DNA from 3 places in the Caulobacter sp. LjRoot300 genome. Region 3 is predicted to be linked to each of the others. Evidence: predicted binding sites of a transcription regulator. Region 3 holds the regulator's gene; each other region holds the start of a gene.
The links. The regulator LexA, encoded in region 3, represses DNA repair genes until DNA is damaged. The targets are predictions, from matches to a motif close to ATGTTCNCNANNTGTTCT.

Region 1 (5,339 bases), on a different contig from region 3:
TGCGCGGTCGACAGCGGCTCGACCTCGGCGGCCCACAGGGTGACGACCTCGATCCCGAAGCCCGGATCGACCACGTCCAGCTTCGGCTTCAGCAGCTTGGCGATGCGGGCGGCGTCGCGGCCGGGACGGGACAGGCCGGCCCGCACCGGCTGGTCCTTGCCGTCCAGGCGGTGGAACACCAGCTCGAACCGCCGCGCGCCCTGCCCCTCGGCCTCCAGCCGGGCGCACAGCAGGGCGCAGATGTCGCCGGTCACCCGCTCCAGGTCGGACAGGGCGCTGATCGGCTCGAAGAAGGCCAGGCGGTCGAACCACGGGGTGGCGGGGCGGCGGAAGGCCAGGGCCTCGCGGCCCGCGCCCAGGGCCTGGTCGATGCGCATCACCGTGGACAGTCCGAACCGCCGGGCCAGCTGGGCGCGCGGCAGGGCCAGCAGCTGGCCGACCTGGAACAGGCCCAGGCGCGGCAGTTGGGCCTGGGCCGCCTCGTCCAGCCGCAGGGCCGCCACCGGCAGCGGCGCCAGCAGCGGGCCCTGGCCGCCGGGCGGGGCGATCGTGCGGTCGGGAGCGTAGCGGGCCAGGGCCCAGGCCGCGCCGGGGGTGTCGGCGATCGCCCCCCGGGCCGGCGCGCCCCAGCGCTCCAGCCGGGCCAGCAGGTCCTCCAACATCAAAGCCTCGCCGCCCCACAGGTGCGACACCCCCTCGACGTCGAGGAACAGGCCGTCCAGCCCGTCGATGGCCACGGCCGGCGAGAAGCGCACGCACCAATCGCAGAGGATCTCCAGCGCCGCGCGGTCGCCGTCGGGGTCGTGGTCGGCGGTCAGCAGGTCGGGGACCAGGGCCGCGGCGTCGGCGGCCTTCTGGCCGACATGCAGGCCCAGGGCCGCGGCCGCGTCGTCGACGGCGGCCAGGCGGCGCGTGCCGCCCTCGGTGGCGACCAGGGCGACAGGGGGAGGAGGCAAAACAGGCCCTCCCCCTATGGGGGAGGGACTAGGCGGCGCGGATACGCTCTGGAGGGGGTTCGTTCGCCGCCACGTCGTGATCGGCCAACTTCGACACCAGACGGAAAGGATGCGGGCCATCGGCGGCCTCCGCTTGTTCGAGGATCCAGGCGCCGGGACGGCCGCCCCGGCAGCGTTCGAGTTCGACCCGCCAGCGCGGCGGGCCCAGTCCCGGGTCGCCCGGCGGCGGCTGGCTGGGCGCGGCGGCGATCCGCCAGCGGGTCTGGGCGGCCGCGCCGGAGACCTCGCGAACCTTGCCGGCCGGGCCGCCATAGGGCCGTCGTCGCAGCAGCACCCCGGTGGCGCCGCGCCGCTCGCAGGCCAGCTGCAGGCGGCGGCCAGCCTTGAGGTCGGGGCTTTCGGCCTCGCCTATCGCGGCGGCGACCCCGACCGTGGCCAGGGCGTCCTCCAGCACCGCCAACACCTCGGCCTCGTCGCGGGCCCGGACCTGGATCAGCCGGCCGACCGGAAAGCCCAGGCCGGCCAGGCCGGGCGCGTGCAGGTCGGCGCGCCGCATCACCCAGACCACCGCGCCCCGGGCCGCCAGCGGCCGCAGCATCAGGGCCGCGAAGGCGGCGGGGGCGGCGCCGGTCTCTTCCTCCAGTCCGCGGCCACCGACCTCGTGCCAGCCGCCGCGCGGCAGGCCGCCGGCCGGGAAACAGCCGTCGATGCGCGGATCGCCGAACGGCAGGACGGGGGGCGGAGTCCGAGTCCCCGCCTCCAGGGCGGCGATCTGGGCTCTCAAAACCGAAAGGGCGGGCTTCGCCCCGGGCATCCCTGCATCTCCAATGTTCCACTTTTGTTCTGATCCTCCAGACATGGAGAGTCAAGCGGAGCTGGGTCGCGATTCAGGGATGCGCTGGAATGACGCGCCGGGCGCGCAGGCCTAGAACCGCGCCTTGGCCCGCCACCACTGGCTGACCAGCATCGGTCCGAACGCGGCGCTGATGCCGCAGGCGTCGGCGAACAGGTCGAACCACGAGGCGTCGCGGCCGACGAAGGCCTGCAGGATCTCGATCGCCCCGCCGAACGCCAGGATCACCAGGCCGATGCGGTGCAGCCGGCTCTGCGGCAGGGCCAGGCTGGCCAGGATGCTGAGCACGTAAAAGACCAGGAAGTGCTTGGCCTTGTCCCAGGGGATCAGGCCCATGCTGTCGTTGTCGGGCAGCAGGGCCTTGGCCAGGGCGTAGGCGGCGGCGGTCAGGAAGACGATGAAGACCAGGCGATTGATCTTGCGGGCGCGGAGGGACATCGAAGCTCCTGACTGGGACCGTCCGCACCTAGCCGGTCCGGTGAGGCTTGAAAATGGCCGGATGACGTCTTGGCCGCATCGCCTTGCCGACTGCATGGGATCTGCACGCTCTTCCTTCTCCCCTTGCGGGAGAAGGTGTCGGCGAAGCCGACGGAAGGGGTCGATGAACGCGAAAGCCGCGCCCAGCCTTTCGACCGGACGCGGCTTCGAACGTCTGAGAAACCCATCCGGCCTGCTACGCAGGCCACCTTCTCCCGCAAGGGGAGAAGGGTCAGGGCTCTAGAACGTCAGAGCGCGGGCTTCCTTGACGTGCGGCAGGGCCTGGATCTTGGCCAGCAGGGCCTCGTCCGGGGCCTGGTCGACGCCGACCAGGGCGATGGCGTCCTCGTCGGCCGAGACGCGGCCCAGGTTGAAGGTGGCGATGTTGACGCCCGCCTCGCCCAGCAGCATGCCCAGCGCGCCGATGAAGCCCGGCTTGTCCAGGTTGTTGATGTACAGCATGGCCGGCGAGAAGCCCGCGTCCAGCTCCATGCCCTTGACCTCGACGACGCGCGGGGCGCCGGCGATCACCGTGCCGGCGAAGGCGCGCTTGCCCTTCTCGGTGGTGATGGTGATGCGCATCAGGCTGTCATAGGTGGGGCTGACCTCCTGGCGGCTCTCGGAGACGGTGATGCCGCGCTCCTTGGCCACGGCGGGCGCGGAGACCATGTTGATCTCGGCCAGCATCGGCTTGAGGATGCCCGACAGGGCGGCCGAGGTCATCGGCTTGACGTTCAGGTTGGCGACCTCGCCCTCGAAGGCGATGTCGATGGCCAGGATGCCGAAATCGACCATCTGGCCGGCCAGGGCGCCGATCTTCTCGGCCAGGGCCACGAACGGCTTCAGCTTGGGGGCTTCTTCCGCGGTGATCGACGGGCTGTTCAGGGCGTTGGTGACCGCGCCGGTCAGCAGGTAGTCGCTGACCTGTTCGGCCACCTGCAGGGCGACGTTCTCCTGGGCCTCGCTGGTGCTGGCGCCCAGGTGCGGGGTGGCCACGACCTTGTCCGAACCGAACAGCGGGTTTTCCTTGGCCGGCTCGGTGACGAACACGTCGAAGGCCGCGCCGCCCACATGGCCGTCGTCCAGCAGCTTGCGCAGGGCCACCTCGTCGACCAGGCCGCCGCGGGCGCAGTTGACGATCAGCACGCCCTTCTTGGTCTTGGCCAGGTTCTCGGCCGACAGGATGTTGCGGGTCTTGTCGGTCAGCGGCGTGTGCAGGGTGATGACGTCGGCGCGGGCCAGCAGGTCTTCCAGCTCGACCTTCTCCACGCCCATCTCGACGGCGCGCTCGGGGCTGAGGAAGGGGTCGTAGGCCACGACCTTCATCTTCAGGCCCAGGGCCCGGTCGGCGACGATGCCGCCGATGTTGCCGGCCCCGATCAGACCCAGGGTCTTGGCGTAGAGCTCCACGCCCATGAAGCGGTTCTTCTCCCACTTGCCGGCCTGGGTCGAGGCGTCGGCGGCCGGCAGCTGGCGAGCCAGGGCGAACATCATGGCGATGGCGTGCTCGGCCGTGGTGATCGAGTTGCCGAACGGGGTGTTCATCACCACCACGCCCTTGGCGGTGGCGGCGGGGATGTCGACATTGTCGACGCCGATGCCGGCCCGGGCGATGACCTTCAGCCGGTTGGCGGCGGCGATCACGTCCTTGTCGAGCTTGGCGCCCGAGCGGATGGCGATGCCGTCATAGTCGCCGATCACGGCGATCAGTTCGTCTTTCGACAGGCCGACCTTGATGTCGAAGTCGACGCCGCGGTTCTTGAAGATGTCGACGGCGGCGGGGGAAAGCTTGTCGGCGATGAGGACGCGGGGAGCGGTCATGTGGGGGATTCCTTGCGGAGAAGTTTGAAAACTCCCCCCACCGGCGCTTCGCGCCGCCTCCCCCACAGGGGGAGGACCTCGTTTAAGACCCTCCCCCTGTGGGGGAGGTGTCGGCGAAGCCGACGGAGGGGGGAGTAAAGCTAGGCTGTTAAGCGGCGGCCAGTTCGGCCGAGACGGTGGCGAAGGCCCAGTCGAGCCAGGGCGTCAGGGCCTCGAGGTCCGAGGCCTCGACGGTGGCGCCGCACCAGATGCGCAGGCCGGCCGGGGCGTCGCGATAGCCGCCGATGTCGAGGGCCGCGCCCTCCTTCTCGAGCAGGCCGGCCAGCTTCTTGGCGAAGTCGGCCTGGGCGTCGTCCGGCAGGGCGGCGATCGCGGGATCGACGACCTTCAGGCACACCGAGGTGTTGGACCGGATCTCCGGCGTCGCCGCCAGGAACTCGACCCACGGGGTGCGGGCGACCCAGTCCGCCAGCACGGCCAGGTTCTGGTCGGCGCGGGCCTGCATGGCTTCCAGGCCGCCGATCGAGGCGGCCCACTTCAGGGCGTCCAGCGCGTCCTCGACACACAGCATCGACGGCGTGTTGATCGTCGCGCCCTCGAAGATGTCGGCGGCGATCTTGCCGGCTTTCGTCATCCGGAACAGCTTCGGCATCGGCCAGGCCGGGGAGTAGCTTTCCAGGCGGGCCACGGCGCGCGGCGACAGGATCAGGATCCCATGCGCGCCCTCGCCGCCCAGCGCCTTCTGCCAGGAGAAGGTCACGACATCCAGCTTGGTCCAGTCCAGGTCCTGGGCGAAGGCGGCGCTGGTGGCGTCGCAGATCACGACGCCTTCGCGGTCGGCGCTGATGAAGTCGGCGTTCGGGACGCGGACGCCCGAGGTGGTGCCGTTCCAGGTGAAGACCAGGTCCTTGGCCGGATCGACCTTGGCGGTGTCGGGCAGCTGGCCGTAGGGCGCGTCGAGCACCTCGACGTTCGGCAGCTTCAGCTGCTTGGTCACGTCGGTGACCCAGTCCTTGCCGAAGGATTCGAAGGCCATGACCTGCACGGGGCGGGCGCCCAGCATCGACCACATGGCCATCTCGACGGCGCCGGTGTCCGAACCGGCGACGATGCCGATCAGGAAGTCGGCGGGGACTTCCAGCACTTGCCGCGTCTGGTCGATGGCGGCCTTCAGGCGGCCCTTGCCCAGCTTGGAGCGGTGCGACCGGCCCAGCACGGCGTTTCTGAGATTT
Region 2 (5,339 bases), on a different contig from region 3:
TGACGTCCGGCGCGGCGACCAGCAGGCCGGCCAGGGCCGCGCGGGTCATCTGGCCGCCGCTGAGGGTGGCGGCGGGCGCGGACGCGTCCCGGCGCGACAGCCCGACCTCGCCCAGGGCGGCGGCGACCCGGCCCGGCAGGGTCCAGTCGGCCTCGATGAGATCCTCCTCAAGGGTCTCCGGGCTCCCCTCCTCCGCCTCGATGCGGCACAGCCGGTCCCAGGCGGGTCCGACGCCCAGCAGGTCGGCCAGGCGCGCGCCCGGCGGCGGGGCGTGCAGCTGGGGCAGGACCCCGACCACGCCGGCGCGGCTGACCGTTCCCGAAGCGGGCGCGGCGATCCCGGCGATCAGCGACAGCAGCGTGGACTTGCCCACGCCGTTGCGGCCGACCAGGCCGATGCGCTCGGCCCCGATCGTCAGGTTCAGATTGTCGAAGAGAACGCGGCCGTCAGGCGTGTCGGCGCGAACGGAATCCAGGGTGATGAAGGCGGGCATGGGAAACCATGGTCAGGGCAGCGGAAAGGGCGAAACGGTCGTCCATCGCAATGTCCATGGCAGCCTCCATCGGTCGGCCCGGGCTTTCGGGCACGGACCTTCTAGGCGATCGACCGGCGTTCGGCAAGTTTCGATGCAACCGAGGATCGGGCGCAAGGATCGGGTGTCGGCCTCCCGGAGAAGGGGTCACAACAGGCTCCTGAACAGGAGAGTCCCATGTCCTTCACCGTTTCCAGCCTGCCGATCGAACCCTTCGCGCCGCTGTTCGCCCTCGACGACGCGGCCCTGGCCAAGCGCGGCATGCTTCGCGTGGTCGCCGACGCGCCGTTCGCCTTCCCCTGCCGCGTCACCCTGGACGACGCCGCGACGGGCGAGACCCTGATCCTGCTGAACCACGAGCACCAGACGGCCGACACCCCGTTCCGCTCGCGCTACGCCATCTATGTGCGCGAGGCCGCGCAGGCGCCGACCTCGACCACCGACGTCCTGCCTCCGGCCCTGCGCCGCCGGCTGCTGTCGCTGCGGGCGTTCGACGCGGCCGGCATGTTGCGCGACGCCGACGTCGTCGAGGGCGCGGCGGCCGAGCCGGTGATCGAACGGATGCTGGCCGATCCTGGCGTGGCCTATCTGCACGCCCACTACGCCAAGCCCGGCTGCTATGCCGCGCGGATCGACCGCGCCGCCTAAAAGCTGAGCACGCCCAGGTCGACGATGATCTTGAAGGCCCAGATGGTGCAGGCGACGCAGACCGCCAGGGTGATGACGTCGTCGATCTCGGAACGCTGGCGCGCGACCTTGCCGGCGCCCTTGCCGGCCTTGCCCTTGGCGGGCGTCTTCGCCTCGTTTTTCGCCGCCGCCTTGGCCACGTCCGTCGTCCCCCGTCCGGCGCGCCCGACGCGCGATCCCGTCCGGCCATAGACATCGCGGGTGCTGAAGGCCGCGCTTCCAAAGGCGGTTTATTGTTGGTGAACGGCGTAACCTTCGCCCGTTTCGCCGCGAACTGATCCTCGACCACCAACGAGGACGCCGCCATGACCGGAACGACGATGCGCAAGACAGCCTGGGCCAGCCTGACGGCCGGCGCGGCTCTGGCGGTCGCCGTGGGGGCCTGGACCAGCGCGGGCGCGGGGGGCACGGCCCAGCGTCCGGTGGTGCTGGAGCTGTTCCAGAGCCAGGGCTGCTCGTCCTGCCCGCCGGCCAACGCCAACCTCAACGCCATCGCCGACCGGCCGGACGTGCTGGCCCTGAGCTTCGGCGTCACCTACTGGGACCAGCTCGGTTGGAAGGATACCTTCGCCAAGCCGGCCTACACTGACCGCCAGAGGGCCTATGCCCGCGGCCTGGGCGCCCAGCTGGGCACGCCGCAGATGGTGGTCGAGGGCCGCGAGGACCTGATCGGCGTCGACGCCCGCGAGGTGGACCTGGCCCTGCGCCGCGCCCGTCCGGCCATGGACGCGACGGTGACCCTGTCGCCCGGCCGGGTCGAGATCGGGGCCGGCCGCGCGCCCAGGGCCGGGGCCGACGTCTGGCTGGTGCGCTACGATCCGCGCGTCCGGCAGGTGGCGATCCAGCGCGGCGAAAACAACGGCAAGACCCTGCCCCACCGCGACGTGGTGGTGGAGCTGACCCGCCTGGGCGGTTGGAGCGGCGCCCCGGTCGGCTTCGCCGCCAAGCCGCCGGCCGACCCGGCCCTGCGTACGGCGGTGCTGGTCCAGGCCAGGAACGGCGGCCCGATCCTGGCCGCGGCGCGGCTCTGAAGCGTTGCTGAGCTCCTACTGACACCTGATGTCAGCAGTCTGCCGCCACCTGGCGCCATCGCGGCATTTGTTCGCACCTTGTTCTTGTGTTAATCGGCGTTCCGAGCCCTACATATAGCCGTCTCGCCGTGACTCCCCTCACGGCCTCACGCGTTCCGGAAAACATGGCTGAACAACTGAACTTCATCCGCGTGCGCGGCGCGCGGGAGCACAATCTCAAGGACGTCAGCGTCGACATCCCGCGGGGCGAGCTCGTCGTGCTGACCGGCCTGTCGGGCTCGGGCAAGAGCTCGCTGGCGTTCGACACCATCTACGCCGAGGGCCAGCGCCGCTACGTCGAGAGCCTGTCGGCCTACGCCCGCCAGTTCCTGGAACTGATGAGCAAGCCGGACGTCGACCTGATCGAGGGCCTGTCCCCGGCCATTTCGATCGAGCAGAAGACCACCTCGCGCAACCCGCGCTCGACGGTGGGCACGGTCACCGAGATCCACGACTACATGCGCCTGCTGTGGGCCCGGGTCGGGGTGCCCTACAGCCCCGCCACCGGCCTGCCAATCGAGAGCCAGACCATCAGCCAGATGGTCGACAAGATCACCGCCCTGCCCGAAGGCACGCGCCTCTACCTGCTGGCTCCCGTGGTCCGCGACCGCAAGGGCGAGTACCGCAAGGAGATCGCCGAGTGGCAGAAGGCCGGCTTCCAGCGGCTGAAGATCGACGGCGAGTTCTATCCGATCGAGGACGCCCCGGTCCTGGACAAGAAGTTCAAGCACGACATCGACGTGGTCGTGGACCGCATCGTCACCAAGGCCGGCATGGAACAGCGCCTGGCCGACTCGATCGAGCAGGCGCTGCGTCTGGCCGATGGCCTCGCGGTCGCCGAATGGGCGAATGTCGAGGAAGGCGAGAAGGAGCCGCGCCGGCTGCTGTTCTCCGAACGCTTCGCCTGCCCGGTCAGCGGCTTCACGATCGCCGAGATCGAGCCGCGACTGTTCTCGTTCAACAATCCGGCGGGCGCCTGTCCGGCCTGCGACGGCCTGGGCGCCAAGCTGGCCTTCGACGCCGACCTAGTCATTCCGGACAAGGACAAGAGCCTGCACAAGGGGGCGGTGGCCCCGTGGTCGCGCGGCCCTTCGCCGCTCTACACCCAGACCCTGCAGGCCCTGGCCCGCCACTACGGCTTCTCGATGGACGAGCCCTGGCACAAGCTGCCGGAGAGCGCCCGCCAGGTGGTGCTGCAAGGCTCCAAGGGCGAGAAGATCAAGTTCACCTACGACGACAACGCCCGCAAGTACGAGGTGGCCAAGCCCTTCGAGGGCGTGCTGCCGAACCTTGAGCGCCGCTGGCGCGAGACGGACTCCTCGTGGGTCCGCGAGGAGCTGGGCCGCTACCAGTCCAACACCCCCTGCGAGGTCTGCCACGGCAAGCGCCTGAAGCCCGAGGCCCTGGCGGTCAAGATCCACGGCCAGGACATCGCCGCCGTCTCGAACCTGGCCATCCGCCCGGCCCGCGACTGGTTCACGGCGCTGGAAGGCCACCTCTCCGACAAGCAGATGGAGATCGCCCGGCGGATCCTGAAGGAGATCAACGACCGCCTGCGGTTCCTGGTCGACGTCGGGCTCGATTACCTGAACCTGTCGCGCGGTTCGGGCACCCTGTCGGGCGGCGAGAGCCAGCGCATCCGCCTGGCCAGCCAGATCGGCTCGGGCCTGACCGGCGTGCTCTACGTGCTGGACGAGCCGTCGATCGGCCTGCACCAGCGCGACAACACCCGGCTGCTGCAGTCGCTGCAGGGCCTGCGCGACCTGGGCAATTCGGTGCTGGTGGTCGAGCACGACGAGGAGGCCATCCTCACCGCCGACTATGTGATCGACATGGGTCCGGCGGCGGGCGTGCACGGCGGCGAGATCGTGGCCGAGGGCAAGCCGGCCGACATCATGGCCAATCCCAGGAGCATCACCGGCCAGTACCTGACCGGCGTCCGCGAGATCGAGGTGCCCGAACAGCGCCGCCCGATCAGCAAGAAGAAGATGCTCCGCGTCGTCGGCGCCTCCGGCAACAACCTGAAGGGCGTGACCGGCGAGATCCCGGTCGGCACCTTCACCTGCATCACCGGCGTGTCGGGCGGCGGCAAGTCGACCTTCACGATCGAGACCCTGTACAAGGCCGCCGCGCGCCGCCTGAACAACGCCAGCGACGCCCCGGCTTCGCACGAGCGGATCGAGGGGCTGGAGAACTTCGACAAGGTCATCGACATCGACCAGAGCCCGATCGGCCGCACCCCGCGCTCGAACCCGGCCACCTATACCGGCGCCTTCGGGCCGATCCGCGACTGGTTCGCCCAACTGCCGGAGAGCAAGGCGCGCGGCTACGGCCCCGGCCGCTTCAGCTTCAACGTCAAGGGCGGCCGCTGCGAGGCCTGCCAGGGCGACGGCCTGATCAAGATCGAGATGCACTTCCTGCCCGACGTCTACGTCACCTGCGACGTCTGCAAGGGCCAACGCTACAACCGCGAGACCCTGGACATCCTGTTCAAGGGCAAGACCATCGCCGACGTGCTGGACATGACGGTCGAGGAGGCCGCCGACTTCTTCAAGGCGGTGCCGCCGATCCGCGACAAGATGGAGACCCTCAAGCGCGTGGGCCTCAGCTACATCAAGGTCGGCCAGCAGGCCACGACCCTGTCCGGTGGCGAAGCGCAACGGGTAAAGCTGTCCAAGGAGCTCAGCAAGCGCGCCACCGGCCGCACGCTGTACATCCTCGACGAGCCGACCACCGGCCTGCACTTCGAGGACACCAAGAAGCTGCTGGAAGTGCTGCACGAGCTGGTCGACCAGGGCAACACCGTGGTGGTCATCGAGCACAATCTCGACGTGGTGAAGACCGCCGACTGGCTGCTGGACTTCGGCCCCGAGGGCGGCGACGGCGGCGGCGAGATCGTCGCCGTGGGCTCGCCCCAGGACGTGGCCCAGGTCGAGGCCAGCTGGACCGGCCGCTACCTCAAGGACGTCCTGGCCCGCCACGAGGACCGGCGGCTGGAGCGGGTGGCGGCGCTGAAGGCGGCCAAGCGGGCCTGAGCCCGGCGGGGCGAG
Region 3 (5,339 bases):
CGTTCGGACTGGTGCGGCTGCTGATCGCCGCCTGGCCCTGGGCGGCGCTGCGGGTTCCAGGCAAGAAGGTCGCGGCCGTGGCGGGCCTGGCGGCGGTCGCGACCTATCTGGTCATTTCGGGCGCGCCGCCACCGGCCCTGCGCGCGGCGATCACAGCCACCGTGGCCTTCGCCGCCATCCTGTTCGACCGCCAGGCCATCACCCTGCACGGGCTGGCGGTGGCCGCCCTGATCATCCTGCTGGTCCAGCCGGAATCCGCCGGCGCGCCGGGCTTCCAGATGTCGTTCGCCGCCACCGCCGCCCTGGTGGCCTTGGCCGAGGCCTGGCCGCGTCCGGTGCGCGAGATTTCCGCCCCCTGGTGGATCCGGGCCATCCAGGGCGCGCTCGGCTGGCTGGCGGTCAGCGTCGGCGCCAGCTTCGTGGCCGGCATGGCGACCGGGCCGTTCGCCATGCAGCACTTCAACCGCGTCGCCGTCTGGGGCCTGCCGGCCAACCTCATGGTGGCGCCGCTGTCGTCGTTCGTGATCATGCCGTTCCTGGCCCTGGGCGCGGCGCTCGAGCCCTTGGGCCTGGGCCGGCCGTTCCTGGCGATCGCCGGCTGGGGCATCGCCGCGATGATGGCGATCGCCGACGGCTTCGCCAGCGCCGGCGGCGCCCAGCGGGTGGTCGCCAGCGGCCCGCCCTTCACCCTGGCCCTGGCCTTTGTCGGGCTGATGCTGCTGTGCCTGTGGCGGGGCCGCCTGCGCTGGCTGGGCGCGCCCCTGGCCCTGGCGGTGGCCCTGTGGCCGCGCGCGGCGCCGCCCGACGCCTGGATCGCGCCGGACGGGACCACGGCGGCCGTGCGCCAGGGTCGCGCGGCGGTGCTGCTGCGTCCCGACGCCCACCGCTTCGGGGCCGAGCTGTGGAGCCGCCGCCGTGGCCTGGCCCTGCCGGACAGCGTCGCGCCCAGCCCGCTCTACGCCTGCGACCGGCGATCCTGCGCCCCCGCCGTCGGCGCGCCCGTGGCCCTGGCCCTGTCGTGGAGCAAGGCCGCGCCGGACGCCGACGGCCTGGCGGCGATGTGCGCCGAGGCCGAGATCGTGGTGCTGCGGGGCGCCGCGCCGCCCATTCCGCCGGCCTGCCGCGACCGCATCGTGCTCGACGCCGACGACTTCGCCGCCAACGGGGCGGCCGAGCTCTATCGGCGTGGCGGCGAATGGTGGATCGTCTGGGCCCAGCCGCTGCGGGGCGTCCGGCCCTGGACCGGCGTTGCGGAACGGTAGGCATGTTGAGGGTGTGGGGCCGGCGCAGCTCGGTCAATGTCCAGAAGGTGTTGTGGCTGGTCGGCGAGCTGGGCCTGCCGCATGAGCACATTCCGGCCGGCGGCGACGTCGGCGGCCTGGACGATCCGGCGTTCCGGGCGATGAACCCGCACGGCAAGGTCCCGGTGATCGCGGACGGCGCGGCCGTCGTGTGGGAATCGCACGCCATCCTGCGCTACCTGGCGGCGACCCATGGCGCGGACCGCTTCTGGCGGGCCGACCCGGCGGCCCGGGCGACGGTCGATGGCTGGATGGACTGGGCGCAGACGGCGCTGCAGCCGGCCTTCCTGGGCGGGGTGTTCTGGGGCGGCTATCGCACGCCGAAGGCCCGGCGCGACGAGGGCGCCGTGGCGCGGGCCCTGGACCAGACCGTTCGCTATCTGACCTTGGTCGATGCGCGGCTGGTCGATCGTCCGTTCATCGTCGGCGAAGACCCGTCCCTGGCCGACATCGCCATCGGGGCGCATCTCTATCGTTATTTCGAGCTTGAGATCGATCGCCCGGCCTTGCCGCGTCTGGCGGTCTGGTACGACCGGTTGAGGGGCCGCCCGGCCTATAGCGAGCACGTCATGGTCCCGTTCGCCGAGCTGGAGGGGCGGCTGGCCTTTTGAGCCGAGCGGCGCGTCGGACGTTTAGGCCGGGACGAGCGATGGAGACGATCATGGAGCGGGAAGGCGGGTGCGCGTGCGGGGCGGTGCGCTATGTCGTGACGGGCGGGCCGCTGCGGGTGGGGCTGTGCCACTGCCTGACCTGCCGCAAGCGCCACGGCGCGCCGTTCAACGCCTTCGCGGCGTTTCGGAGCGACAAGGTGCGGATCGAGGGGCGGCCCGCGATCTGGACCGGCGCCGAGCACGGCCTGATCCACGGCTGCCCGACCTGCGGCTCGCCGTTGTTCTGGACGGCTGAAGGCGAGGGCGACGGCGAGATCGAGATCCACCTGGGCGGGCTGGACGCGGTGGGCCAGTTCACGCCGCAGTACGAGGTCTGGGTCAAGCGTCGCGAGCCCTGGCTGCCGCCGCTGAACGTGCCGCAGTATGTGGAGAACCGGCCGGCGGGGATGGCGAGTTAGGATATGAAAGGGGACAGGCACATGTGCCTGTCCCCAGCCGTGGCTTTGATATTCGCCGAAAACTTAGTGATACCGCCGGATCAGCCCCACCAGCTTGCCCTGCACCTCGACCTGGTCGGGACCGAAGATGCGGGTCTCGTACTTGGGGTTGGCGGCTTCCAGGGCGATCGAGCCGCCCTTCTTGCGCAGGCGCTTGAGGGTGGCTTCCTCGCCGACCAGGGCCACGACGATCTCGCCGCTGTTGGCCGTGTCGCCCTTGCGGATGATCACATAGTCGCCGTCCAGGATGCCGGCCTCGATCATCGAGTCGCCCTGGACCTCAAGCACATAGTGCTCGCCGGCCCCCAGCATGGTCTCGGGCACCGGCAGGCGCTCGCGTTCATGCTGGATGGCGTCGATCGGGGTGCCGGCGGCGATGCGGCCCAGGATCGGCAGCTCGCGGGTGTTGTCGGCGGCGATCGGCGCGGGGGCCGCCGAAGCCTGGCCGCCGCCTTCCAGCACCTGCGGCTTGAACGCGCCGCGTCCCTTGGGCGGGGCCGCCGCCGTGGCCTGCTGCGGCAGCTTGACCACCTCCAGCGCCCGGGCCCGGTGGGCCAGGCGGCGGATGAAGCCGCGCTCCTCCAGCGCCGTGATCAGCCGGTGGATGCCCGACTTGGACGCCAGGTCCAGCGCCTCCTTCATCTCGTCGAAGGAGGGGGAGACGCCGCTCTCCTTGATCCGCTCGTGGATGAACATCAGCAGCTCGTGCTGCTTGCGCGTGAGCATGTCCGGCCTCGCCAGTCGTCGCGGAACAAACCGCAAACCTCTGTGAATGTTCTCTAGGTGTTCTTTGTTGATGTCAAGTTAACGGTGTTCGCCGGCGGGCCGGGCGAATTTCCGAGGAAATACAAGTGTCGGAGCAGGGGCGCGTCGGCCGGTTTCCGCGACTTCCTCGAATCGGCGGCGGTCGCGGGCGGGCTCGAGCTGTCGAAGGGATTCGCGTCGGCGGGGGCGGACGGCGCCGGGATGGGGTGGCCTGGGCGCGCTGACCGGGCTAACACCCTGGCATGGCACGAACCAAGCAGAGCGCTGAACTAGAGATCGAAGTCGATGGAGAGCCCTATGTCTGGCGGCTTCATCGCCAGCCCGGGTGGTCCAGCGACGCGCCGGTGCGCCACGGCATGGCGATCGCCGTGCGCCACCAGGAGGGGCAGCGCGAGGCGGTGGTGGAGTTTCCGCCCGGGCCGCAACCCCGATACGGCGCTCCGCTGCTGAAGGCTTCGCAGATCGATCCGAAACTGGTGAAGAACGCCATCGCCTCCGCCATCGCGGCGGGATGGGATCCGCTGTCGCGCGGCAAGACGGTCGCCATCGTCGTGGACGCCACCGGCGCCTGACGCGCGGCGGCCCCGTGGCCGAGCGATGCCGGGCGCCGGTTTCGAAAGGGCTAGCCCAGCAGCGCTCGCGTCGCCGCCGCCACGTTCGCCTGCCGCATCAGGCTTTCGCCGACCAGCATGGCCTTGGCGCCCGCCGCCTCCATGCGCGCCACGTCGTCGGGGGTGAAGACGCCGCTTTCGGTGACCAGCAGGGCGTCCCGGGGCGCCTGGGCGGCCAGGCGCTCGGTGACGGCCAGGTCGACCACAAAGCTCTTCAGGTCGCGGTTGTTGATCCCCACCAGGGTCGAGCCCAGCTGGCCGGCCCGCTCCATCTCGGCCTCGTCATGCACCTCGACCAGGGCGTCCATGCCAAGGCGAGCGGCTTCGCTCATCAGGTCAGCGGCGACGGCGTCGTCGATCATCGCCAGGATCACCAGGATGGCGTCGGCGCCCAGGGCGCGGCTTTCGGCCACCTGCCAGGGATCGACGAGGAAGTCCTTGCGGATGCAGGGCAGGGCGACGGCGGCGCGGGCGTCGATCAGGTAGCCGTCGGCGCCCTGGAAGCTGGGGCCGTCGGTCAGCACGGAAAGACAGGACGCCCCGCCCTCGGCATAGGCGCGAGCCAGGGCCGGCGGGTCGAAGTCGGCGCGGATCAGACCCTTGGACGGCGAGGCCTTCTTGATTTCGGCGATCAGCGACAGCCGACCCGGCGCATGGCCGGCCTCCAGCGCGGCCTTGAAGCCGCGCGGGCTGTTGGCGGCCTTGGCGGCGGCGTCGAGCTGGGCGAACGAGCGCCGGCGCTTGCGATCGGCGACGTCCTCGCGCTTGTAGGCGGCGATCTTGGCGAGAATGTCGGTCATGCTGCGATTTCTGAATTGGTGGCCGCGACCAGGCCGGCCAGGGCCGCCTTGGCTCGGCCGTCGTCGAGCACCGCGCCGGCCAGTTCGACGCCCTCGCGCAGGGTCTCGACCTTGTCGGCCACCAGGAAGGCGGCGGCGGCGTTGAGCATGACGATGTCGCGATAGGCGCCCGGCTGGCCGTCCAGCAGGGCGGTCAGGGCGGCGGCGTTGAAGGCCGGGTCGCCGCCGGTGATGTCGGCCAGGGCGGCGCGCGGCAGGCCGACGGCCTCGGGCGTGATGGTGAACAGGCGCAGGGCCCCGTCGCGCCACTCGGCGACCTCGGTCTCGCCGGTGGTGGTCAGTTCGTCCATGCCGGCCCCGTGCACCGACCAGGCGCGCTCGGCCCCCAACGCGCCCAGGGCCTTGGCCACCGGCTCGACGAAGCGGTGGGCCGAGACGCCCACCACCTGGCGCTTGGCCCCCGCCGGATTGGTCAGCGGGCCCAGCAGGTTGAAGATGGTGCGGAAGCCCAGCTGCTGACGGATCGGCGAGACGTGCTTCATCGCCCCGTGGTGCGACTGGGCGAACAGGAAGCAGATGCCAGCGGTGTCCAGCGCCCGGCGCTGCTGGACGAGGGAAGCGTCGATATTGACCCCCAGGGCCGCCAGCACGTCGGCAGTGCCGGACTTGCTGGTGATCGCCCGGTTGCCGTGCTTGGCGACCTTCAGGCCACCACCCGCCGCCACGAAGCCCACCGCGGTCGAGATGTTCAGGG

Region 1: the regulator LexA is predicted to act here: its motif matches at 1,784-1,801, upstream of ACSQ2G_RS21140 (ImuA family protein).
Region 2: the regulator LexA is predicted to act here: its motif matches at 2,318-2,335, upstream of uvrA (excinuclease ABC subunit UvrA).

Annotation. Positions count from the first base shown of each region.
Region 1 covers NZ_CAXUSA020000007.1:103,492-108,830, reverse strand. The annotation lists gene ACSQ2G_RS21145 (DNA polymerase Y family protein) at 1-1,076, opposite strand, end outside; gene ACSQ2G_RS21140 (ImuA family protein) at 985-1,770, opposite strand; gene ACSQ2G_RS21135 (VanZ family protein) at 1,882-2,247, opposite strand; gene serA (phosphoglycerate dehydrogenase) at 2,527-4,107, opposite strand; gene ACSQ2G_RS21125 (phosphoserine transaminase) at 4,256-5,339, opposite strand, start outside.
Region 2 covers NZ_CAXUSA020000011.1:25,744-31,082, reverse strand. The annotation lists gene ACSQ2G_RS23035 (ABC-F family ATP-binding cassette domain-containing protein) at 1-493, opposite strand, end outside; gene ACSQ2G_RS23030 (DUF1203 domain-containing protein) at 710-1,180, shown strand; gene ACSQ2G_RS23025 (hypothetical protein) at 1,177-1,359, opposite strand; gene ACSQ2G_RS23020 (DUF1223 domain-containing protein) at 1,525-2,250, shown strand; gene uvrA (excinuclease ABC subunit UvrA) at 2,415-5,324, shown strand.
Region 3 covers NZ_CAXUSA020000001.1:22,170-27,508, reverse strand. The annotation lists gene ACSQ2G_RS00150 (ComEC/Rec2 family competence protein) at 1-1,262, shown strand, start outside; gene ACSQ2G_RS00145 (glutathione S-transferase family protein) at 1,265-1,912, shown strand; gene ACSQ2G_RS00140 (GFA family protein) at 1,951-2,370, shown strand; gene lexA (transcriptional repressor LexA) at 2,434-3,135, opposite strand; gene ACSQ2G_RS00130 (hypothetical protein) at 3,417-3,746, shown strand; gene trpC (indole-3-glycerol phosphate synthase TrpC) at 3,797-4,585, opposite strand; gene trpD (anthranilate phosphoribosyltransferase) at 4,582-5,339, opposite strand, start outside.